Regions from separate parts of the Faecalimicrobium sp. JNUCC 81 genome, predicted to be linked through region 2. Evidence: riboswitches for the same ligand, from Rfam matches in the RefSeq annotation. Region 2 holds a riboswitch; the other holds the start of a gene.
The links. A riboswitch is a leader RNA that binds a small molecule or an ion and turns the genes downstream of it on or off. The one in region 2 is predicted to bind cobalamin.
Positions count from the first base shown of each region.

Region 1: another riboswitch for cobalamin. It lies ahead of JNUCC81_RS10635 (cell wall-binding repeat-containing protein); the one in region 2 lies ahead of JNUCC81_RS01480 (cobyric acid synthase).

Region 1 covers NZ_CM132203.1:2,139,067-2,148,494, reverse strand. The annotation lists gene JNUCC81_RS10640 (response regulator transcription factor) at 201-884, shown strand; cobalamin riboswitch at 1,203-1,376, shown strand; gene JNUCC81_RS10635 (cell wall-binding repeat-containing protein) at 1,611-3,359, shown strand; gene JNUCC81_RS10630 (DUF4430 domain-containing protein) at 3,392-4,150, shown strand; gene JNUCC81_RS10625 (prenyltransferase/squalene oxidase repeat-containing protein) at 4,174-6,078, shown strand; gene JNUCC81_RS10620 (dockerin type I domain-containing protein) at 6,289-7,956, shown strand; gene JNUCC81_RS10615 (hypothetical protein) at 7,992-8,669, shown strand; gene JNUCC81_RS10610 (DUF4430 domain-containing protein) at 8,688-9,428, shown strand, end outside.
Region 2 covers NZ_CM132203.1:268,957-278,384, forward strand. The annotation lists rRNA gene JNUCC81_RS01435 (23S ribosomal RNA) at 1-1,403, shown strand, start outside; tRNA gene JNUCC81_RS01440 (tRNA-Gly) at 1,458-1,531, shown strand; rRNA gene rrf (5S ribosomal RNA) at 1,541-1,657, shown strand; gene hemA (glutamyl-tRNA reductase) at 1,835-3,070, shown strand; gene hemL (glutamate-1-semialdehyde 2,1-aminomutase) at 3,090-4,385, shown strand; gene cobT (nicotinate-nucleotide--dimethylbenzimidazole phosphoribosyltransferase) at 4,593-5,645, shown strand; gene cobU (bifunctional adenosylcobinamide kinase/adenosylcobinamide-phosphate guanylyltransferase) at 5,660-6,220, shown strand; gene cobS (adenosylcobinamide-GDP ribazoletransferase) at 6,224-6,988, shown strand; gene JNUCC81_RS01475 (histidine phosphatase family protein) at 7,008-7,610, shown strand; cobalamin riboswitch at 7,623-7,799, shown strand; gene JNUCC81_RS01480 (cobyric acid synthase) at 7,954-9,428, shown strand, end outside.

The DNA of each region.
Region 1 (9,428 bases), 1.9 Mb from region 2:
TGGGGAATATTCTTATTATCAAATATGAGATAAATGCATTAATGATATAAAGAAAACTCAGCCAATATGGTTGAGTTTTTAAACTTTTATTAAATTAATTTAGGAGTAATTAATTTTATAAAATGTTTTATCCCCCAGATAAAAGAACTTCTTTATATATATAAAAAGTCAATTTTACAAAGTGGGGAGTGTGAAATAAAGTGTCAAATATATCAATTTTGATATGTGATGCTCAAGAGTCAGTGCATGACACAATGGGAAAATATTTAAAATTAGAGGGGATGAACTATGTATCTGCATATGATGGAGCAGAAACATTATACAAAGCAAATATGATTAAGCCTAATTTAATATTATTAGACTTGATGATGCAAAATATGTCAGGTACTGATGTGTGCAGAGAGATTCGTAAAAATAGTAATGTACCAATTATTATACTTAGTGAGAAATCAGAAACGATAGATAGGATAATTGGTTTAGAATTAGGAGCAGATGATTATATTGCAAAGCCATTTTCAGAAAGAGAAGTTGTAACACGAATAAAGGCAGTGTTAAGGAGAACAGAAAATATAAAAAAAACAAGCAATTATATAAAATATAAAGATCTTGAAATTAATATAGATAGCTATGAGGTATACATAAAAGGAGAGTTAGTAAAAATTACACCAAAGGAAATAAAAATACTTCATATGCTTGTTTCTAATCCAGATAATATATTAAATAGAGAGCATATATTATCTGAAGTTTGGGGGTATGACTATCTTGGAGATACTAGAGTTGTAGATACTCAAATTAAAAGACTTAGGAAAAAGCTTAAACAATATGATTTAAGTTGGAAAATTAAATCAATATATGGAGTTGGATATAAGCTTGCAACATCTTAATAAAAATATATCTGGAGATATATATGTGATAAATAAATTAAAAAGAGAGCTATTTAATAAATTAAATAGCTCTCTTTTTTCGTTTATTTATATGAATTATAGCGAGTACTAAGTCAGTTTTAGATAAATACTTTAGTATATTTTGTAATATTTTATAAAATGTACTATTTATGACACAATTACAACGCAATTATGACACAATTAAAACAATTCACAGATATATAATAATAGTATAGAAAAATTTTTAAAAGTATGTTTTACATAGATTAACTAAAAAAATTATAAGTTATTAATTCAATAAATTATTCAAAATAAAAAGTAAGTATAAATGGTAAAGGTGTAATTATTACTTAATAGGGAATTTGGTTAGATGCCAAAGCTGCCCCAGTAACTGTATTCGATGACGAATTAGCAATACCACTGTGAAAAACGGGAAGGTGCTAAAGAGGATGAATCGTAAGCCAGGAGACCTACCTATACCAAATATATCTTTCTGGGGAGAGATTTTAGAAAATGTAGTATTTTGTTTATATACTACATTAGAATAGCCCTTTCTAGATAGATATTTGTAATAAATATCTATTTTTTTATGCAATAGTTAAAAAAATAGTAGCTATATGCTGATTAATAACTAGTAATTTAAAAGATTATTTAAAATAAGAGGAGGAGATAGTTCTATAAATTTAATTAGGAAAATAAAGCAATTAAATGAGGGGGGAGAAGGAAGTGAGAAATAAGATAGCTAAAAAAATAACTACATTATTAATGACAATAGCTATATGTTTAGTAAGTATACCGATATCTTTTGCAGATTCTCCGAAGGGATATGTGACTATATCTGTAGAGAAATTTACTTTAGGTCAAGGGTACATAAAAGATCCAGTTAAAGTGCCATTTTATGAGGGACAGAGTGTAGCACATTTAATAGATAAATTATTAGGTGGCAAAGATAATTACACAAATACTGGTAGTATAGGAGATACTTCAGGAACTGTAGAAACAGGATTTTATTTAGCAAGTGTAAAAGATGGTTTTGATGGATCTGAAAAAACAAATATACCTAAATACATACTAGATGAAATAGAAAAGGATGGTAACAGTGTTGAATATGAAAGATCAGAACCAGAATTTTTAGGTGAATTTGATTATACCAATATGTCAGGGTGGATGTATTGTGTAAATAACTGGTTCCCAAACTATGGAAGTTCTGTATGTTGGCCTAAAGATGGAGATGTTATAAGATGGCAATTCACTACATATGGATATGGAATGGATATTGGTGCAAATGGATTTGGAGCAGGAAAACCATATGTTGATATAGCTAATAAAGACTTACTTACAAAAGAAGTAGCAGAAATAAACAGTTCATCAGATAAATCTAAAATTCTTTCAAATACTCAAGTTAAAAATGCATATGATAAGGCATATAAAGTTCTTGAAAAAGTAGATTCATCTCAAATAGAAGTAAATAATTCGTTAGAACAACTTAATGATGCTTTAAATGCAGATCCAGAACCACCAGTTACTCCAGACATAAAACCACCAGTAAGACCAAACCCACCAGAGGTTAAGCCTGAGGAAGTAAAAGAAGAAAAAATAATTGGAAATACAAGATATGAAACAGCAGTTAAGGTATCAAAGAGTGGATGGGATAGTGCCAATAACGTAGTAATAGTAAATGGAGATAAATTACCAGATGCACTAGCTGCTACACCATTTGCAAAACAAAAAGATGCACCTATTTTATTGACAAATACAGATAAATTAAATAAAGAAACAAAAGCAGAATTAGAAAGATTACAAGCTAAAAATGCTTTTATAATAGGTGGAGAAAACGTTGTATCTAAAGCTGTCAAAAGCGAATTAGAAAAAATGGGAATAAAAGTAGATAGAATATCAGGAAGTACAAGATTTGAAACATCATTAGAAATAGCTAAAAAGATATCTAATGTATCTGAAATAGCAGTAGTAAATGGAGAAAAAGGACTTTCAGATGCAACTTCAATAGCAGCAGTAGCGGCTAATAAAAATATGCCAATAGTTCTTATGCCGAACAAAGGGACAAACATATATGATCAATTTATTAAAGATAATAATATACAAAAAACATATATAATAGGGCAAACGGGAGTTATATCAACTGAAATAGAAAGTAAACTACCAAATAGTGAAAGAATTGGTGGATTAGACAGAAATGAAACTAATGCTAAGATAATAGAGAAATTCTATACAAGTAGTAAATTAGACAATATGTTTGTATGTAAAAATGGAAGTATTAAGCAAGATCAATTAATAGATGCATTATCAGTTGGTGTATTAGCTGCAAAAGAAAATTCACCAGTTGTTATTGTAGGAAATAGTCTAAGTGAGTATCAAAAAAATGTTCTAAAAAATAAAGAAGTTAAAAAAATGACACAAATTGGAGGAGGATGTGAAAAAGCATTTGAAGATATAAAAGGTTTATATAAGAAATAGGATATAGAAGATTAGATAAGGAGGAAAAAGTAGTGAAAAAGAAAAATATATTTCTAAAATCAGTACTTTCTATGGTGATTTCATTAAGTATATTCCTAGGAAGTATACCGATCTCTTTTGCACAAGAAGCAAAAATGAATACCGAACCTAAGGGACATGTAATTGTATCTGTTGAAAAATTTACCTTAGGGTTAGGGTACATAAAAGATCCAGTCAAAGTTCCTTTTTATGAAGGTGACAATAATGCAGACATACTAACGCGATTGTTGGGGTCTGGAAATTATAAAAATATGGGAGATATTGAATCTTCATTTTATTTATCTAAAGTAAAAGATAATGATACAAGGACTCCTAATGTACCACAGTATATACTTGATAAATGTGGAGAAATAGGAGAAAGAGAAGAGGCAAACTGGTTAGGAGAATTTGATTATACGTTTATGTCAGGATGGATGTATGCTGTAAATAATAGTTTCCCAAATGTTGGAGCATCTGGTTGTATTCCAAAAGACGGAGATGTAATAAGATGGCAATTTACTACTTATGGATATGGGGCTGACATCGGTGGAGATGGATTTGGAGCAGGAGAGCCTTTTGTTAAAATAGCAAACAAAGATAGCCTGACTAGAGAAGTAGCTGAAATAAATAGTGCACCTAATAAAGCTGAGTTGTTAGATAAAAAAGAAGTGAAAGATGCTTATGATAATGCATATAAAGTACTTGAAGTTGTAGATATAGCTCAAAGTAAAGTAGATGTAGCATTAAAAGAGCTTAAGGAAGCTTTAAAATAGACTGTATCAAGGGGGATAATAAAGTGAAAAAGAAAAATAGATTTTTAAAAATAGTAATTTCTATGGTTCTTTCATTGAGTATATTCTTAGGGAATATACCAATGTCTTTTGCACAGATTTTACAAAGTAACATAGATGTGGTTTTACCTAGTGTATCTATTAAAGATGCCATAAATAAAACTGGAGAATATATGTATAAAAATACTCCAGATCCTAAGATAGGTACTATAGGCGGAGAATGGACAATACTTTCACTAGCAAGAAGTGGATATAATGTGCCAAAAGAGTATTATGATAAATATTACGAAAATGTAGTCAATGAATTAACAGCGAAAAATGGTAATTTACACAGCGTAAAATATACAGAATACTCAAGAGTTATATTAGGATTAACATCTATAGGTAAAGATGTTACTAATGTTGGAGGATATAATCTTTTAGAAAAACTTGCAGATTTTAATAAAGTAATAAGACAAGGAATAAATGGACCAATATTTGCTCTTATAGCATTAGATACAAACAACTATGAAATACCAACTGTTGAGGGTGTTAAAAAACAAACTACAAGAGATAATCTTATTGAATATATATTAAGTAAAGAAATAACTCAAGATGATGGAACAATAGGTGGATGGGCTCTTAGTGGAAATACACCAGATCCAGATATAACAGCTATGGCACTTCAATCATTAGCAAAATATAAAGACCAAGAAAAGGTAAAGCCTTATATAGATAGAGCACTTGATATATTATCTAATATCCAACTTGCAAATGGTGGATATGATAGTTGGGGAAGTCTAAACTCTGAGAGTATAGCACAAGTAATAGTAGCTCTTACTGCTCTTGGAATAGACCCTAAAACAGATTCTAGATTTATAAAAGGTGATGGAAACTGGGTAATACCTGCGATAATGGAATTTTACGTAGAAGGTGGAGGATTTAAACACACACTAGATGGAACTGTCAACGCAATGGCTACAGATCAAGGAGCATACGCACTTGTTGCATATAATAGATTTGTAGAAGGTAAAAACAGTCTTTATAATATGACAGATGAATTTAGTGAAATACCAAAAGTACTATATGTAGATAAAATAGATAAATCTGTAGAAAATACAGTAAATTACTATAAAGGATTAAATCATGTATTATCTTGGTGGGATATGTTAGCTCTTACATCAGCAGGAGAAGATATAATAAAATCATCATATAAGCTGCCTGAATGGACATCAAATATAATAACTACAAATACATCAGTAACAAGTGATGCAGGATACTTATTAGGATTAGTTTCAAGAGGAGAAAATCCAAATAGTTATACTGATAAAAAAGTAAACTTGAGCAAAATATTAGCAGACAAGCAAGATAAAAATGGAAACTTACCAGGAGGAGTGAATTCTCAAATTTGGGGGATGATAGCTCTAGAAGTAACTGATGAATATTATGATAGAGAAAAAGCATTAGATTCATTAATATCAAACCAACTAAATAATGGTGGATTTGCATTCTTTGGAAATCAGGCAGATCCAGATATGACAGGTATGGCATTAATATCACTATCATTTTTTAAAGGAAATGAAAAAGCAGATGCAAGTATAGAAAAAGCAGTAGAATGTTTAAATACTATACAAAAAGAAAATGGGACGTTTGAAGCATATAATAAAGAAAATTCAAATTCAACAGCAATGGCAATGACAGGGCTTATGAGTGTAGGAGAAAATTTAAATGAACCTAAATGGAGAAATATAGTAGATGCGCTTATGAAATTTCAGATACAAGAAGGAACAGCATCTGGATCATATGAATATTTAATAGGACAAGGTTCAAACTTAATGGCTACACAACAATCTTTAATAGCGATGGGTGAAGTTAATTCAAATAAAAGTTTATGGCACGAATTAGATTCTATGTTTAAAGGTGATAAATAACTACCAAATAATTCATCAAATAGTTACTCTACATTTAAAGAAATAAAAGCATTATATTAAAATAAACAGTATCTTTCTGGTGCTAAAATTAGTACCAGAAAGGTAAATTTCTTTAATCTAAAATATTAATCAATATTAATATTTTAGATTAAAGAAATTTACCTTAAGTTATGAAAAATATAAAAATAAGATATAAGGGGGAGTAGAATTTTGAAAAATAAAAATAAGCTAATAAAGACGTTATTTACAGTAGTTCTTACGATTAGTTTATGTTTTATTTATGCGCCAGAGTTACTTGCTAAGACATTAGTTAGCCCAAGTACAAATATAGAAATGGCCATAGATAAAACAGGAGCATTAATGTATAAAAATACTCATAATCCGACTGTAGGTACACTGAGTGGGGAATGGACTATACTTTCATTAGCAAGAGCGGGATATAAAGTTCCAAATAGTTACTATGATAAATACTATGATAATGTTGTTAAAACATTAAAAGAGTGTGATGGAAATTTACATAAAGTTAAATATACAGAATACTCAAGAGTTATATTAGGTTTAACTTCTATAGGTAAGGATGTTAGAAATGTAGGTGGATATAATCTTTTAGAGAAACTTGCAGACTTTAATAAAGTAATAAAGCAAGGTATAAATGGGCCAATATTTGCTCTTATAGCCTTAGATACAAATAATTATGAAATACCGATTGCAAAAGACGTTAAAGTTCAGACTACTAGAGAAATGCTTATTGATTACATATTAGATAGAGAAATAAAAAAAGGAACTAGTGAAGCTGGGGGATGGGCACTTACAGGAGATATTCCAGATCCTGATATAACTGCTATGGCACTTCAATCTTTAGCGAAATATAAGAATAAAGAAAAGGTAAAGCCATATATAGATAGAGCTCTTAACGTTTTATCGAACTTGCAATTAGAAACAGGAGGGTACTCTAGCTGGGGAACAACAAATAGTGAAAGTGTGGCCCAAGTAATAGTAGCCCTTACAGCACTTGGAATAGACCCTGCTAAAGATGAGCGATTTATAAAATCTGAAGGTAAATGGACTATTAGTTCAATAATGGATTTTTATATAGAAAGTGGAGGATTTAAACACGTTTTAGATAAAGAATTAGATGCTATGGCAACTGATCAAGGTATGTATGCAATTGTAGCATACGATAGATTTGTTAAAGGTAAAAATAAGCTTTATGATATGACAGATGCTAAATCAACTTTAAATACAGGTGAAATAGAAGACTCTAAAACAGAAAATAAAGAGGAAAATATAAACAGCCCAACAATAAATAAAAATCCTATACAATCAACAAATAAACCATTAATAAATAAAGATTCAACAAATAAAAATACAAGTAAAAGTATAAGCAAAAACAGAGCTCCTGCTATTGCAAAGGTACTATATTCAGGAGAAGAAGATAACTTGATTCTAAGTGGAAAAAAGGCAGTAATTGTTCAATTTGCAAATGAAAGAGCTATTCCACAAGTTGTATTTAAGAATAATACTTTAATGTATTATTCTAATGAATTATCAAATAAGTATCAAGTAGCAACGTATATAGGTATATTTGATAAAGATGAAAAATTAGAAGAGTTAAATGACATAACTAAATACAAATTCAATAAGAATACAACCTCAGAAAATATCACATTTGGGGATGTTAATGGAGATAATATTGTAAATGCTCAAGATGCATTAAATACTATTTCAACAGTATTGGAGAAAATAGATGTACCAAGTAATAAGGAGATACTTTCTATGGATAACAACGGAGACTCTAAAATAGATAACTTAGATGTGATTGGAATCATGGAAAGATATATAAAGCAAAAAGAATGTAACGTGCTTAATAACATATAAAGTCTTAATTTAAAGTAGATAAAGAGGTGAGACTCATGATAAAAAGGATATTGAATGCTTCTAAAAAACAAAAAATTATAGGGTTGTTAGTAATTATTACAACTTTAGTAGTAATCTTAACTATAGTAACACAAGCATATAAAGATAAGAATAAGGGGATGATTTCAAGTGAGACAGAGTCAAATGTTTTAGAAGTACCATCTATTAATCTTATACCGCCAAATAAAATAGATGTCAATAATAAAGAAGAATTCGACGTAGATGTTGTCTTATCGTCATTACCATCTAACATATATCCAGCGGCAAGTATTTCTATTTACTTTGATAAGGATAAATTAGAATTTACAAGAGTTAAAAAAGGTACAATGCAAGCCTATGGAGATAAATCATCTAATGGAAAAGACTTCAGTGTTCCATATTGGGAATATGATACAGAAGCTTCTAATATGAATGGTCAAATTAACACAATGTACCTAGATAAGACAGCGGGAAGATTTGCTTACAATAAAGATGGTTTTGATAACAAATCAAAAAATGTAGTTATACGATTGGGATTTAAGTTAAAAGAAGGGGTAAAACCAGGCGAAACATATCCTTTGAATATTAAAGATGTCGTATTCGCAACAATTAATGGAGACAAAGACAACACTAGTCTTTCGAGTTCAAGAAATACTTTAAAGATTAATGACTGTGAATTAGTAGTTCAAGATTAGGTACTGGAGGAATTTATTGTGAAGAGGAAAGTAAAAAAAATATTAACAAGCCTATTAACTATAATTCTAATCTCATCACTAATGGCTTGTGGTTCAAAAGAGGTTATAAAAGATAGTAAGATATCATTAAATAATGACATACCTAAAAGTGGTATTGTAGACGCTTCTATATTTGCACAATTAATGGAAAGTAAAGAAATGGCTATGTTTAATGGAAAAAATGATGAATTCACTTATCAATGGATGTTTATAGGAAGTGATATAAAAGAGCCAGAAGATATAAATTTACTGATAAATCCTACTAATAAGAATTTAGACGAAGTAAAAAAACAAAGTAAATCAGAGCTTGTTCAAGGATTTAGTTTTAATGAATCTAAAGAACTAAAATCAAAAACGGCCTTATCAATAACATTAAATAAAAAATGGAAATGTTCATCAGCTGATATATATAAATATGATGAACAAGAAAATACCGTAAAAAAAGTATATGGTACAACAGTAGAAACCTCAGATAATACAATAGTAAATTTTAGCGTAAAAGATAGGTTAGGAGAGTTTTACATAGTAGCTAGCGACCCTAAACAAGAAGCTATAGATAAGGATGAAAAAAATGGTAAGAGTGAAACAGCACAATCTGAAACATCACAATCAAAAAAATCACAATCTGAAAAAAAAGAAGAGAGCTCACTACTTAAAGAGCAATTAGGAATAAACACAGAGAAAGGAACACCTAATGAAGGAGGCAAAGATAAATATCTA
Region 2 (9,428 bases):
TGGCTAAGTACTGAGGCAGTCAAGATAGGCAAATCCGTCTTGATAATGCTGGGGTACGATGGGGAGCGAAATTTAGTAGCGAAGTAGCTGATTTCACACTGTCAAGAAAAGTCTCTATCGAGTTTAAAGGCGCCCGTACCTCAAACCGACACAGGTGGGTGAGGAGAGTATCCTAAGGCCAGCGAGAGAACTATTGTTAAGGAACTCGGCAAAATGACCCCGTAACTTAGGGAGAAGGGGTGCCATCCTTTGGATGGCCGCAGAGAATAGGCCCAAGCGACTGTTTACCAAAAACACAGGTTTCTGCTAAGTCGCAAGACGATGTATAGGAGCTGACGCCTGCCCGGTGCTGGAAGGTTAAGGGGATCTGTTAGAGCAATCGAAGCAGTGAACTTAAGCCCCAGTAAACGGCGGCCGTAACTATAACGGTCCTAAGGTAGCGAAATTCCTTGTCGGGTAAGTTCCGACCCGCACGAAAGGCGTAACGATTTGGGCACTGTCTCAACAATAGACTCGGTGAAATTGTAATCCCGGTGAAGATGCCGGGTACCTGCGACAGGACGGAAAGACCCCATGGAGCTTTACTGTAGCTTGACGTTGGGTCTTGGTACTACATGTACAGGATAGGTGGGAGACTTTGAAGCATGAACGCCAGTTTGTGTGGAGTCATCCTTGGGATACCACCCTTGTAGTACTGGGATCCTAACCAGAGGCCTTGAATCAGGTCTTGGGACACCGTCAGGTGGGCAGTTTGACTGGGGCGGTCGCCTCCCAAAGAGTAACGGAGGCGCTCAAAGGTTCTCTCAGTACGGTCGGAAATCGTACGAAGAGTGTAAAGGCAAAAGAGAGCTTGATTGCAAGACATACAGGTCGAGCAAGGACGAAAGTCGGACTTAGTGATCCGGTGGTTCCGCATGGAAGGGCCATCGCTCAACGGATAAAAGCTACCCTGGGGATAACAGGCTTATCTCCCCCAAGAGTCCACATCGACGGGGAGGTTTGGCACCTCGATGTCGGCTCATCACATCCTGGGGCTGTAGTAGGTCCCAAGGGTTGGGCTGTTCGCCCATTAAAGTGGTACGCGAGCTGGGTTCAGAACGTCGTGAGACAGTTCGGTCCCTATCCGTCGCAGGCGTAGGAAATTTGAGGAGACCTGTCCTTAGTACGAGAGGACCGGGATGGACGTACCTCTGGTGTACCAGTTGTTCTGCCAAGGGCATGGCTGGGTAGCTATGTACGGAATGGATAAGCGCTGAAAGCATCTAAGCGCGAAGCCAACTTCAAGATAAGATTTCCCACCGTAAGGGTAAGACCCCAGGAAGACTACCTGGTTGATAGGTCGAAGGTGTAAGTGCAGTAATGTATTTAGCTTATCGATACTAATAGGTCGAGGACTTGACCAATAAATGATTAATTCAATAAATGTTTGCAGTTTTCAGAGTATTAACTCTAAAATTGCGGGTGTAGCTCAATGGTAGAGTTCCGGCCTTCCAAGCCGGCTGTGAGGGTTCGATCCCCTTCACCCGCTCCATAAAGATTATGTGGTTATTATAGCAAAGAGGATACACCTGTTCCCATTCCGAACACAGAAGTTAAGCTCTTTAGCGCTGATGGTACTTGGTGGGCAACTGCCTGGGAGAGTAAGACATAGCCACGTAATCTTTTTTATTGCAGAAAATTATAAATTTTCTGCTTTTTTTTATAAATAATTCGTTACGAAGGGTTTAAAATGAAATTTTTACCTTAAAAAAGGTCGTTAAAATTTACAAAAACAATTTGTAGAGTTATACTATAAATAGTGAAATTAATAACTAAAGTAGTTTGGAGGTTAGCTATGAATATAGGAGTTGTAGGGGTGAACCATAATTTAGCTCCCATAAATATAAGAGAATGCGTGTCTTTTACAGATATACAAAAAATAGAAGCAATAAATTTTCTACTAGATAAGGATATAGAAGAAGTTATTATTTTATCTACATGTAATAGAAGTGAGATATATATACATTCCAAAGATATTAATGAAAAAATTAAAACAGTAGAAGATTTCTATGAAAATTTCTTCAATGCTTCAAATATAAAAGAATATTTATTTTCTAAGACAAATAGAGAAGCTGTAGAACATATTTTTAATGTTACAGCAGGGCTTGATTCTATAGTATTAGGAGAAGACCAAATACTTGGTCAGGTAAAAGATGCTCATGAATTCTCAATGCAACTTGGTGCTAGCAAAAAAATATTTAACAAACTATTTAGGGAAGCAATAACAACAGCTAAGGAAATAAAAAGTACTACAAAAATATCTCAACAACCGTTATCTATAAGTTACATAGGTGTAAAATTCTTAGAGGAAAAACTAGGTAGCTTAGAAGGAAAAAATGCTTTAGTAATTGGTGTAGGTAAAATGAGTAAGTTAACTATGAAGCATTTAGAAGAACAAAAAATCAATAATATTTATGTATCTAATCGTAGTCATTGTAAAGTCGAAGAAATAAAGAGTGATTATAAAAATATTATACCTATAGAATATGGTGATAGATATAAAATAATTAAGGATGTAGATATAGTTATAAGTGCGACAGCTTCTCCTCATATAGTAGTTAAATATGATGAAATGCCAAAACTAAATAAAAAAGTATATATGATGGATATAGCACTTCCTAGGGATGTAGATCCTAAAATAAATGAATTAGATAACGTAGAAGTTTATGATATAGATAATTTAAAAGAGATACATGACAAAAATGATGAGAAAAGAAAAAAAATAGCAATCGGATGTCAATCAATTATTGATGAAAAAATAAATGAATTTGAAGAATGGTTAGACTCAACCCACATAGACCCTACGATAGAATCTTTAAATGATAAGTGTGTTGAAATTAGAAAAGATACTTTAGATTATATTTTTAGAAAAGTAAATCTAGATTCAAGAGAACAAAAGATAATCGATAAGATGATGACTTCGGCACTAAAAAGGCTTATAAGAGAACCTATAATCAACCTAAAGCAAATAAAAGATAAAGGGAAAAGGGAAGAATATATTAAGTTAGTTGAAGAATTATTTGAGGTTTAGACCTTAGGAGGTAACATAGATGAAGAATGAAAAATCACTAAAGATATATGAAGAAGCAACAAAATATATACCAGGAGGAGTTAACAGTCCAGTTAGAGCATTTAGGTCAGTTGGATTAGATCCTATATTTATAGATAGAGCTCATGGAAGTAGAATATATGACGTAGATGGAAATGAGTATATCGATTATATATGTTCTTGGGGACCGCTTATGCTAGGTCATAGTCCTAGGGAAATAGTGGAGGGTATAGAAGAAGTAGTAGCAAAAGGAACAAGTTATGGAGTGCCAACTGCTATAGAGGTAGATATGGCTAAGATAATCGTAGAAGCGTATCCTGCTATAGATCAAGTTCGTATGGTTAATTCTGGAACTGAAGCTACAATGAGTGCGTTAAGAGTAGCAAGAGCATATACAAAGAGAAATAAAATATTAAAATTTGAAGGATGTTATCATGGACATTCAGATGCATTATTAGTTAAATCTGGATCAGGTACAATTACATACGGAGTTCCAACAAGCCCTGGTGTTCCAGATGATGTTGTAAAAGATACTTTAGTATGTAGATATAATGATTTAGATGCGGTTAGAGATATATTTAAAGAACAAGGTCATGAAATAGCTGCGATAATAGTTGAAACAGTTTCTGGTAATATGGGAGTTGTTCCAGGTAAACCAGAATTCTTACAATTATTAAGAGATATAACTAAAGAGTATGGAGCAGTTTTAATATTTGATGAGGTAATAACTGGATTTAGATTGGATTATAGTAGTTCAGTTGGATACTTTGGAATAAAACCAGATATGGTATGTTTCGGGAAGATAATAGGTGCAGGATTACCTGTTGGAGCTTACGGAGGAACAAAGGAAATAATGAGTATGGTATCTCCTGTTGGGCCAGTGTATCAAGCGGGAACATTATCAGGAAATCCTTTAGCTATGTATATGGGTAAAAAGAACTTAGAAATATTAAGAGATAATCCACAAATATATACAGAATTAGAAAGAAAAGCTATAAAATTAGAAGAAGGATTAAAATCTAATATAGAAAAACTTGGATTAGATTACACAGTAAATAGAGCTGGTTCATTAGTTTGTTTATTCTTTGCAAAAGGGCCTATAAATAATTATGATGATGTTAAAAAATGTGATGTGACTAAATTTAATAAATACTTTGAAGAATTATTAAAGCAAGGAATATTACTTGCGCCAACTCAATTTGAAGCTATGTTCTTATCTAATGCTCATACAGATGAAGATATAGAATATACATTAAATGCAATTTACAATGCTTTAAAAGTATCACATAACTTATAAAATTTAATACTAAAAATATAATTTATTGTCAAAATTAACGTAAATAATAGAGGATATAGTAATAATATGTAGAATTCAAAACTATAACATATTTTACTAAATCAATAGCACATAATGACAAGGTAAATATAATATTTAAAAATATTACCTAGCCTATGGCTAGGTAAATTATTTTTATAAACTAAATATATTTAGAGGAGGTAGAATATGAGTTTACTAGAAAATATATCAAAAAATATATATTCTTTAGATAAAAGCTCTATGAGTCAAGCCAAGCAAAGGCTAGATAGACTTATAAAGCCTACAGGAAGTCTTGGAAAAATAGAAGATCTATGTATGCAATTAGCAGGTATATATGAAAATAAATATTTTGACACATCAAAAAAAGCAATAATAGCTTTTGGAGGAGATCATGGTGTTTATGAAGAAGGTGTAGCGCCAGATCCACAAAATATAACGCAACTACAATTTCCTAATTTCGCAAAAGGAATATGTGGAGTAGGGGTATTAAGTAAATTTGTAGGTGCAGATGTAATAGCAGTGGATGTAGGTGTAAACTGTGATCATAAACTAGAAGGTATACTTGATTATAAAATAAGAAAAGGAACATCAAATATGGCTAAAGGTCCTGCTATGAGTAGAGAGGAAGCTATAAGATGTTTAGAAATAGGTATAGAAGTTGCAGAAGAATGCATCAAGAATGGATATAAAGTAATAGGAATAGGAGAAATGGGTATATGCAATACAACGCCAAGTAGTGCTATAATATCTGTTATAGATAACTGTGATCCTCAAGAAGTTACTGGAATAGGAGCAGGATTAAAAAAAGAAAAATTAAAACATAAGGCGGAAACTATTAGAAAGGCTATTGAGCTAAATAAACCAAATAGAGAGGATGCAGTTGATATTTTATCTAAAGTTGGTGGATTTGAAATAGGTGCGATGGCTGGAGTTGTATTAGCATGTGCTGCAAATAGAATACCCGTAGTAATTGATGGATTTATATCTTATGCAGCAGCATTATTAGCGTATAAAATTAATCCAAAAACTAAAGAGTATATGATAGCATCTCATACATCAGCAGAAGCTGGAACAGAGAAGGCTTTAGAAATAATAAAATTAAGTCCTTTGCTAAATATGGATATGAGATTAGGTGAAGGTAGTGGTGCAGCTTTGGCATTTAACATAATAGAAGCATCTAATTATACATATAAAAATATGGCTACATTTGATGAAGTAAATTGGGTAGATAGAGATTAAGGATTGGAGAAAAAATGAGTAAAGTTATATTAGTAACAGGCGGTGCAAGATCTGGAAAAAGTAATTTTGCTGAAAAACTATGTATAGATAGAAATAATAGCACAGCATATATAGCCACATCAATACCTTTTGATGATGAGATGAAAGATAGAGTAAAGAAACATAAAGAAAGTAGACCAAAAAATTGGGAAACTTATGAAATATATAAAGATATATATTCTATAATACAAGATTTATCTAAAAATCATGATACTGTAATTATGGATTGTGTAACGTTACTAGTTAATAACTTAATGTTCACATATGATATAAATATTGATGAAGCTGACCAAGAACAAATAAATAACCTAGAATATTATATAAAAGACCAAGTGAACAAATTAATAAATGAAGTTAAAAAAACAAATATATACTTTGTTGCTGTAACTAATGAATTAGGAATGGCTGTAGTACCAGCTAATAAACTTAGTCGTATATATACAGATATTGTAGGTAGAATAAACCAATTAATAGCATCACAAAGTGATGAAGTATACCTTGTAGTAAGTGGTATACCTATGAAGATAAAGGGATAATTTATGAAAAGATTTATATTAATACTTCAATTTTTAACTAGAATACCTATAAATGTAAACCTAGGATTTGATGAAGATTTTCACAAATCTATAGTTTATTTTCCTTTAGTAGGTTTTGTATTAGGTGTTTTATTATATTTACTTGGACTAGCATCTATGTTAGTATTTGATCCATTTATAACATCTATAATAATTACATTAGGATCAGTTTTGCTAACAGGAGGCCTTCATATCGATGGTCTTGGAGATACCTTTGATGCTATATATAGCAACAGAGATAAAGAAAAAATGTTAGAAATAATGAAAGATTCAAGATTAGGAACTAATTCACTTTTAGCAATCTTATTTCTAATATTATTGAAAATAGGATTTATATACAGCATTATAAATCAAGAATTACTATGGCTTATAATTTTTATGCCTATAGTTTCAAGGCTAGGCGTAATCAATTTAATGTATAAAACAGTTAGCCCTAGAGAAAATGGTATGGGTAACTTATTTATAGGAAAAGCAACAACAGGTATGTTTATGACTGCAATAATATATACAGTATTACTAGCAGTGATTTTACCAAAATTACTATTTTTATCAACTAATATATTAATATTTAAGATATTAAGTTCCATAATAGTGATTTTTATATTTAACAATTTATTTAAAAAACACATTTATAATAAAATAAATGGGGTGACAGGAGACATATTAGGGTGTAGTATAGAACTTGGAGAAGTTATATATTTACTTTATATATATCTATTAATAGTGTAGCCTTAGAAGAGGTGATTACTTGACGAAGTTAATATTAGTAAGACATGCATTAACTAATGATAATCAAGACTCTAGATTATCAGGTCATATAGACAGTATGGTAAGTGAAGAAGGTAAGAAGCAAATAAAAAAACTTACGAATTATTTGAAAAATGTACATATAGATAAAATATATACTACTACATCTAAAAGAACAAAAGATACGGTATATGAATTATCTAATTTAAAATATATAAACATTATAGAAAAGGAAAACCTAAAAGAAATTAATTTTGGAGACTTCGAAGGAATGACTTTTGATGAAATAAAATCTAAATATCCAGAAGAATTTCAAAAGATAATAAATGAGGGGTATAATTATAAATATCCAAATGGCGAAAGTTTAATAATGACATATGGTAGAGTAGCAAAAGAAGTAGATGAAATAATTTTAAATAATAAAGATAAAACAGTTCTAATATGTTCACACGGAGGAACTATAAGAAATATAATCACACATTTAATATCTAGCAGCTATGAATATCACTGGAATTTCAGAATTGATAATGCTTCAATTTCTATTTTAGAAGTTGAAAATGGATTTGCAGTAATAAACACCATGAATAATACAAACTTTAATTAGCCTTAAAAATCGAATATTAGATCAAAGTAGGTTCTTAAGTAAGATTAATAGGGAAAAAGGTTGAAAGCCTTTGCAGCCCCCGCTACTGTAAGATTGACGAAACTATAAACTACCACTGCTAATTTGGCGGGAAGGTATAGGAGTAGGATGATATTGAGCCAGGAGACCTGCCTAATTTTGATTTATTGATGAGATCTTCGGGGTGAAAGATTTTTATTTAATATATACACAAAATAAAAGTCCTAACTCTAATAGAGTTGGGACTTTTTAAATATTATGAAAATTAAAACAATAGATCTATCCGAAACGTAAGTGAATTTTATAAAATAAAGGAAGTGGAATAGTGGGCAAAAAAATAATGTTACAAGGTACAGCTTCAAATGTTGGAAAAAGTATTTTAGTAGCTGGATTATGTAGAGTATTTAAACAAGATGGATATAATGTTGCTCCATTTAAGTCGCAAAATATGGCGCTTAACTCTTTTATAACTAAAGAAGGGCTAGAAATGGGAAGAGCTCAGGTATTTCAAGCAGAGGCATGTGGTATAGAGCCAAGTGCAAATATGAACCCAATACTTTTAAAACCATCTGGAAATCATAGATGTCAGGTTATAGTAAATGGAAAGCTTAGAGAGGACATGGCATCATCAGATTACCATAAGTATAAACCACAATTAGCTAAAGAGTTAAAAGGAATTTTTAAAGAGCTAAGCGATAATCATGATATAGTGGTTATGGAAGGCGCAGGTAGTTCAGCTGAAATAAATTTAAGAGAACATGATATTGCAAATATGGGAATGGCAGAAATTGCAGATGCACCTGTAATAATTGTTGGAGATATAGATAGAGGTGGGGTTTTTGCATCTATTGCAGGGACTATGCTTTTATTAAGTGATGAAGAAAGAAAAAGAGTTAAAGGTGTTATAATTAATAAATTTAGAGGTAAAAAAGAGCTTTTTATAGATGGTGTAAAAATGCTAGAAGATATTATAGATGTTCCGGTATTAGGGGTAGTTCCTTATAGTGATATAAAGATTGAAGATGAAGATAGCGTAACAACTAGATTTAAAAAACAAATGAATAAAAATGATATACACATAGAAATAATTAGAACTCCACATATGTCTAATTTTACAGACTTCAATATATTTGAGACACAAGAAGATGTAAGCATAAGATACGTAGACTACGGAGAAGCTTTAGGAAATCCGGATATAGTAATCATACCAGGAAGTAAGAGTACTATAGATGACCTTAAATATATAAGAGAAAATGGATTAGAAGGTCAAATAAAAGAATTACATAAAAGAGGAAAATTAATATTTGGTATCTGTGGTGGATATCAGATGTTAGGTAAAAAACTTAAAGATCCATACCATGTAGAAGGTGAAGTTGAAGAGTTTGATGGAATTGGACTTTTAGATACAGAGACTATATTTGAAATGGAAAAAACTACGACTCAAGTTGAAGCAACAATATGCGAAGGTCTTAGTGGATATATGAAAAATCTAGAAGGTAAAAAAGTAAAAGGTTACGAAATACATATGGGAATAACATCTATTTCTAAAGATATAAAAAATTTAAATAATATTAATAAAAAGCTAGATGAAGTAGTTAATTATTTAGAAGGTAGTGTTAATCAAGAAGGGAATGTAGTAGGTACATATCTTCATGGAATATTTGATGAAATAAACTTTACGAGAGCGCTTTTAAATAATATAAGAGAAATTAAGGGATTAGAGAAAATAAATAGTAATGTAACTTCTTTTAATGAATTTAAGCAAAATGAATATGATAAATTAGCTGATTTATTAAGAGA